DNA from 2 places in the Bacillus sp. EA-CB0995 genome. Region 1 is predicted to be linked to the other one. Evidence: a T-box and tRNA genes for the amino acid it is inferred to sense, from the RefSeq annotation. Region 1 holds a T-box; the other holds one or more tRNA genes.
The links. The T-box of region 1 lies ahead of serS (serine--tRNA ligase). A T-box ahead of a tRNA ligase gene usually reads a tRNA of that ligase, here a tRNA-Ser.
Positions count from the first base shown of each region.

Region 1 (3,366 bases):
AAGATAATCCTCGGAATATGAGTGTTTCTATAAGAGATTACATCTCCTATATGCTACTTCCTGATTGGTTAAAATAAAAACTCGTTACGTGTTGGTAACGAGTTCTCCAATCTCCACTTATATGCGCTGTTGTCAATTATATATGGCGGAGGAAGAGGGATTCGAACCCCCGCGCGGCTCGCACCGCCTGTCGGTTTTCAAGACCGATCCCTTCAGCCAGACTTGGGTATTCCTCCGTATTCACATGACATGAAATATAATATCAAAAGAAAAACAGTTCGTCAACCCTACTATATATATATAAGGAAAGGAAAGAGATTTTTCTCTTTCCCTTCTCATACAATTTATCCTAATCTAATAAACAGGAAGATCGTCAGTGTTAAATATACCTCTTCTCCTGTTAACAATTCCATTTATTCTTACTGGATAACAAGAGATGTGTATGAATAAAACTTTATTTAATTACTGTTTTTCCTCCCATATAAGGACGAAGAACTTCTGGAATGATGATAGAACCATCTTCTTGTTGATAGTTCTCTAAAATAGCAGCTACTGTGCGGCCAATTGCAAGTCCAGATCCGTTTAATGTATGAACATGCTCTGGTTTCGCATTTGTATCACGGCGGAAACGGATGTTTGCACGTCGCGCTTGGAATGCTTCAAAGTTACTACAAGAAGAAATTTCACGATATGTACCGTAGCTAGGAATCCATACTTCGATATCGTATTTCTTCGCTGCTGTAAATCCTAAATCTCCTGTGCACATGCTCATTACACGGTATGGAAGTCCTAATAATTGTAATACACGCTCTGCATCATTTGTTAATTTTTCTAGTTCTTCATAAGAATCCTCAGGTTTTACAAATTTCACAAGTTCTACTTTATTAAATTGATGCTGACGAATTAAACCACGTGTATCACGACCAGCAGATCCTGCTTCAGAGCGGAAACATGCGCTAAATGCAGCATAACGAATTGGTAGTTGTTCTCCACTTAAGATCTCATCGCGATGTAAGTTTGTTACAGGTACTTCAGCTGTAGGAATTAAGAAATAGTCCTCACTCTCAATACGAAACGCATCTTCTTCAAACTTTGGAAGTTGTCCCGTACCCACCATACTTGTACGATTTACCATATATGGAGGTAAAATCTCTTCATAGCCATGTTCTTCTGTATGAAGATCCAGCATGAAACTAATTAAAGCTCGCTCTAATCTTGCACCTGCTCCTTTATAGAATACAAAACGGCTACCCGTTACTTTCCCAGCGCGTTCAAAATCTAGCATACCTAAATCTGTTGCAAGATCCCAGTGTGGTTTTGGTTCGAACGTAAACTCTGGAACTTCTCCCCACGTACGAGCTTGTACATTATCATCTTCCGTTTCGCCAACTGGTGTAGATTCATGTGGAATATTTGGAATAGATAGCATTAATCGCTCAAGATCTTCTTCCACTTTACGAAGCTCATTATCAAGCTCTTTAACTTTATCCCCTACTTCACGCATTTCTAAAATAAGTGCCTCTGCATCTTTCTTTTCACGTTTCAATACAGAAATCTGTTGAGATACTTCATTGCGTTTGCTTTTTAATTCTTCCGTTTGTACAAGTAATTCTCTTCTTTTTGTGTCTAATTCTTCAAAACGTCCAAAGTCTGTTAAGTCTTCGCCTCTATGTTGCAATTTCGCTTTTACTTCTTCAAAGTTTGCACGCAAAATTTTAATATCAAGCATGGTAATTCCTCCTTTATTTTTAGAAAAACAAAAAACTCCCGTCCCTATACAAAGGGACGGGAGTTAACCCGCGTTGCCACCTAATTGAAAGCATACTTGCTTTCCTCTCAAGTAGAAATAACGGCTCTTCACCGGAAATGCTTACTTGTCCAAAGACTGTTCCGCATTTCACTCCAGGATGGATTCACAAGCCGCTCCTATCGGTTTACACCAGCCACCGACTCTCTATAAGAAACGCTTCTTGCTACTACTTCCTATCAACACATTTGTCGTATAAAATAGTTACCATCAATTTACTATAATCTTGCACAAGTTGCAAGTCACTTATACGACTTTTTTCATTTTCGCTTCTTTCACCATCTCTACGAAATAAGCCGTAACACGATGATCATCTGTTAATTCTGGATGGAAAGAAGCTGCTAATAAATGGTTTTGTCGAACCGCTACCATGCGATCTTCATGTGTACATAATACTTCTACATGATCTTCTACATCGACAACATATGGCGCACGAATAAATACACCGATAAAGTCTTCGCCCACACCTTTCATAGAAAGGGCAGCCTCAAAGCTATCTTTTTGGCGACCAAACGCATTGCGTTCAACGGTAATATCCATTGCACCAATATGTGATTCTTCATATCCAATAAGGTTCTTTGCAAGTAAAATCATACCTGCACATGTACCAAACATCGGTTTTTCTGTTTTAGCAAATTCACGAAGCGGTTCCATGAAACCATATTTATCAATAAGACGGCGCATTGTTGTGCTTTCACCGCCTGGTAAAATAAGTCCATCTACTTCCTCTAACTGCTCTGTACGTTTCACAATAATAGCTTGTGCACCACTTGCTTCTATTGCACGTACATGTTCACGAACAGCCCCTTGAAGTCCCAATACACCGATTGTAATCATTTCAAAAACTCCTTTAATTACCAACCGCGCTCTTGCATGCGTTGTTCTGGTAATAATGTTGAAATTTCAACACCTTTCATTGCATTACCCAGTCCTTTAGAAAGACGAGCAATTAATTCATAATCTTCATAATGTGTTGTTGCTTCAACAATTGCACGCGCAAATTTTTCTGGGTTTTCTGATTTGAAAATACCAGAACCTACGAATACACCATCTGCACCAAGTTGCATCATTAATGCAGCATCAGCTGGAGTTGCAACGCCGCCTGCTGCAAAGTTTACAACTGGTAAACGACCAAGACGTTTAATTTCAAGTAATACTTCATAAGGAGCACCAGTGTTTTTTGCATATGTCATTAATTCATCTTCACGTAGGTTCGCAACTTGACGAATTTCTGCGTTCACTTGACGCATATGACGTACAGCTTCTACAATATTCCCTGTGCCAGGCTCACCTTTTGTACGAAGCATAGATGCGCCTTCAGCAATACGACGCGCTGCTTCACCGATATCACGGCATCCACATACAAACGGAACAGTGTAATCACGTTTATTTAAATGGTACACTTCATCAGCCGGAGTTAATACTTCACTCTCATCAATATAGTCTACCCCTAATGATTCAAGTACACGCGCTTCCACAAGATGGCCAATACGACATTTTGCCATAACTGGAATTGATACAGCACCCATTACTTCTTCTACAATCGTTGGATCTGCCAT
Region 1 is NZ_CP169269.1:237,061-240,426, forward strand. Features, by position in the region: tRNA gene ACEWFJ_RS01385 (tRNA-Ser) at 144-236, opposite strand; gene serS (serine--tRNA ligase) at 455-1,729, opposite strand; T-box leader at 1,779-1,999, opposite strand; gene pdxT (pyridoxal 5'-phosphate synthase glutaminase subunit PdxT) at 2,054-2,644, opposite strand; gene pdxS (pyridoxal 5'-phosphate synthase lyase subunit PdxS) at 2,662-3,366, opposite strand, start outside.

Region 2 (3,366 bases), 570 kb from region 1:
ACAAGTCGAGCAGGGACGAAAGTCGGGCTTAGTGATCCGGTGGTTCCGCATGGAAGGGCCATCGCTCAACGGATAAAAGCTACCCCGGGGATAACAGGCTTATCTCCCCCAAGAGTCCACATCGACGGGGAGGTTTGGCACCTCGATGTCGGCTCATCGCATCCTGGGGCTGTAGTCGGTCCCAAGGGTTGGGCTGTTCGCCCATTAAAGCGGTACGCGAGCTGGGTTCAGAACGTCGTGAGACAGTTCGGTCCCTATCCGTCGTGGGCGTAGGAAATTTGAGAGGAGCTGTCCTTAGTACGAGAGGACCGGGATGGACGCACCGCTGGTGTACCAGTTGTTCTGCCAAGGGCATAGCTGGGTAGCTATGTGCGGAAGGGATAAGTGCTGAAAGCATCTAAGCATGAAGCCCCCTCAAGATGAGATTTCCCATAGCGTTAAGCTAGTAAGATCCCTGAAAGATGATCAGGTTGATAGGTTCGAGGTGGAAGCATGGTGACATGTGGAGCTGACGAATACTAATAGATCGAGGACTTAACCATACAATATGTATACTACATTGATGTTATCTAGTTTTGAGAGAATATAAAAAAACTTGTTGACTTTTTTAGTGAATCAAGTATAATAATGATTGTCTCAATTGAATACAGTCTGGTAATGATGGCAGAGAGGTCACACCCGTTCCCATACCGAACACGGAAGTTAAGCTCTCTAGCGCCGATGGTAGTTGGGACTTTGTCCCTGTGAGAGTAGGACGTTGCCAGGCAAATGGAGGATTAGCTCAGCTGGGAGAGCACCTGCCTTACAAGCAGGGGGTCGGCGGTTCGATCCCGTCATCCTCCACCATATAATGCCGGCTTAGCTCAATTGGTAGAGCAACTGACTTGTAATCAGTAGGTTGGGGGTTCAAGTCCTCTAGCCGGCACCAGCAACTATGGCGGTTGTGGCGAAGTGGTTAACGCACCGGATTGTGGCTCCGGCATTCGTGGGTTCGATTCCCATCAGTCGCCCCATTTTTTCTTGAAAAATTATATTATGCGGGTGTGGCGGAATTGGCAGACGCACCAGACTTAGGATCTGGCGCCTTTGGCGTGGGGGTTCGACTCCCTTCACCCGCACTTTTAATAAAATATCTCATATATGTCTGCGGAAGTAGTTCAGTGGTAGAATACAACCTTGCCAAGGTTGGGGTCGCGGGTTCGAATCCCGTCTTCCGCTCCAATTTTCAATATGACATGCCGGGGTGGCGGAACAGGCAGACGCACAGGACTTAAAATCCTGCGGTGGGTGACCACCGTGCGGGTTCGACCCCCGCCCTCGGCACCATATGCGCCCGTAGCTCAATTGGATAGAGCGTTTGACTACGGATCAAAAGGTTAGGGGTTCGAGTCCTCTCGGGCGCGCTTATTAACGGGAAGTGGCTCAGCTTGGTAGAGCACCTGGTTTGGGACCAGGGGGTCGCAGGTTCGAATCCTGTCTTCCCGATAGTTTTAAAATAATGGGGCCTTAGCTCAGCTGGGAGAGCGCCTGCCTTGCACGCAGGAGGTCAGCGGTTCGATCCCGCTAGGCTCCACTTATACTTTATTTATGGCGGTGTAGCTCAGCTGGCTAGAGCGTACGGTTCATACCCGTGAGGTCGGGGGTTCGATCCCCTCCGCCGCTACCATAAAGGACCTTTAGCTCAGCTGGTTAGAGCAGACGGCTCATAACCGTCCGGTCGTAGGTTCGAGTCCTACAAGGTCCACCACTCAAGTTTCATATATCTCGGAGGTATACCCAAGTTCGGCTGAAGGGATCGGTCTTGAAAACCGACAGGCGGCGAGAGTCGCGCGGGGGTTCGAATCCCTCTACCTCCTCCATTTTTATTTAAAAGAATATTATATCATCGCGGGGTGGAGCAGTCTGGTAGCTCGTCGGGCTCATAACCCGAAGGTCGCAGGTTCAAATCCTGTCCCCGCAACCAATGGTCCCGTGGTGTAGTGGTTAACATGCCTGCCTGTCACGCAGGAGATCGCCGGTTCGACCCCGGTCGGGACCGCCATTTATATTAAGGCTCGGTAGCTCAGTCGGTAGAGCAGAGGACTGAAAATCCTCGTGTCGGCGGTTCGATTCCGTCCCGAGCCACCATTTTGAAATATACAAGCCGGCTTAGCTCAATTGGTAGAGCAACTGACTTGTAATCAGTAGGTTGGGGGTTCAAGTCCTCTAGCCGGCACCATTTCAAAATGAGCCATTAGCTCAGTTGGTAGAGCATCTGACTTTTAATCAGAGGGTCGAAGGTTCGAGTCCTTCATGGCTCACCATTTTTATGCGGGTGTAGTTTAGTGGTAAAACAAGAGCCTTCCAAGCTCTGGTCGAGAGTTCGATTCTCTTCACCCGCTTTTTCTATGGGCCTATAGCTCAGCTGGTTAGAGCGCACGCCTGATAAGCGTGAGGTCGATGGTTCGAGTCCATTTAGGCCCACCATATTCCGCAGTAGCTCAGTGGTAGAGCTATCGGCTGTTAACCGATCGGTCGTAGGTTCGAGTCCTACCTGCGGAGCCATATATAGAGAAGTACCCAAGTGGCTCAAGGGGCTCCCCTGCTAAGGGAGTAGATCGCTTACGCGGTGCGAGGGTTCGAATCCCTTCTTCTCTGCCAGAAATTGGCCCGTTGGTCAAGTGGTTAAGACACCGCCCTTTCACGGCGGTAACACGGGTTCGAATCCCGTACGGGTCATAAAAAAAGAGATAGCATATATGCTATCTCTTTTTTATTTGTCTTGTGTTAATGGATAATTAATCCTCAACTTTAATCACATGAGTATTAATTAAAGAAGATAGTTTTTTTATTTAAAATACAATTCTTCGTTTTAATATCAATAAAAATGCTAAAGAACAATTGCATCAATGCGCTCGCAATTAGCGAGGATAATGCGCCCACTTTTATCTATAAACGTAGCAAGACCTGTGTTAAAGTGAAATCCTGTGAAAATTGAAACGGTTAATGGTGTGCCATTAACTATAATTTCGTTTACTTTTCTTCCTAAATTAAAGGTGTTTAAAAGGCAACAAATATCTTCAAGGTGTTTGTTTTTATTTTTTATATGTGAAGATTGTATATCTGTGTCCTTTACTAAATTCGGATTGAATATTTTAGGGGTAGCAGTATGATTTATGAGAATTGACATGTTTCTTTCCCTCTTCCTCTTTTGTTTATCTCGGATAGAAATATATTTTGAAATTATAAAAAAAGAGCTTTTTTCAAAGCTCTCTTTTATAAACTAGCCCTTACTAATTGTAAGTGCTTGAATATCACGGCAATCTATAAGAAGTACTCCTCCTTCTTCGTCTCCTTCTGTAAATACGAAAGTTGCGCAAAAGTTTT
Region 2 is NZ_CP169269.1:803,954-807,319, forward strand. Features, by position in the region: rRNA gene ACEWFJ_RS04210 (23S ribosomal RNA) at 1-542, shown strand, start outside; rRNA gene rrf (5S ribosomal RNA) at 651-766, shown strand; tRNA gene ACEWFJ_RS04220 (tRNA-Val) at 771-846, shown strand; tRNA gene ACEWFJ_RS04225 (tRNA-Thr) at 853-928, shown strand; tRNA gene ACEWFJ_RS04230 (tRNA-His) at 938-1,013, shown strand; tRNA gene ACEWFJ_RS04235 (tRNA-Leu) at 1,038-1,118, shown strand; tRNA gene ACEWFJ_RS04240 (tRNA-Gly) at 1,147-1,221, shown strand; tRNA gene ACEWFJ_RS04245 (tRNA-Leu) at 1,238-1,326, shown strand; tRNA gene ACEWFJ_RS04250 (tRNA-Arg) at 1,330-1,403, shown strand; tRNA gene ACEWFJ_RS04255 (tRNA-Pro) at 1,412-1,485, shown strand; tRNA gene ACEWFJ_RS04260 (tRNA-Ala) at 1,501-1,573, shown strand; tRNA gene ACEWFJ_RS04265 (tRNA-Met) at 1,590-1,666, shown strand; tRNA gene ACEWFJ_RS04270 (tRNA-Ile) at 1,671-1,747, shown strand; tRNA gene ACEWFJ_RS04275 (tRNA-Ser) at 1,767-1,859, shown strand; tRNA gene ACEWFJ_RS04280 (tRNA-Met) at 1,887-1,963, shown strand; tRNA gene ACEWFJ_RS04285 (tRNA-Asp) at 1,966-2,041, shown strand; tRNA gene ACEWFJ_RS04290 (tRNA-Phe) at 2,052-2,127, shown strand; tRNA gene ACEWFJ_RS04295 (tRNA-Thr) at 2,143-2,218, shown strand; tRNA gene ACEWFJ_RS04300 (tRNA-Lys) at 2,228-2,303, shown strand; tRNA gene ACEWFJ_RS04305 (tRNA-Gly) at 2,311-2,381, shown strand; tRNA gene ACEWFJ_RS04310 (tRNA-Ile) at 2,390-2,466, shown strand; tRNA gene ACEWFJ_RS04315 (tRNA-Asn) at 2,470-2,544, shown strand; tRNA gene ACEWFJ_RS04320 (tRNA-Ser) at 2,550-2,640, shown strand; tRNA gene ACEWFJ_RS04325 (tRNA-Glu) at 2,647-2,718, shown strand; gene ACEWFJ_RS04330 (hypothetical protein) at 2,870-3,169, opposite strand; gene ACEWFJ_RS04335 (penicillin-binding protein) at 3,263-3,366, opposite strand, start outside.
Region 2: it has a tRNA-Ser gene. The T-box ahead of serS (serine--tRNA ligase) is inferred to sense a tRNA for this amino acid. The anticodon was not compared.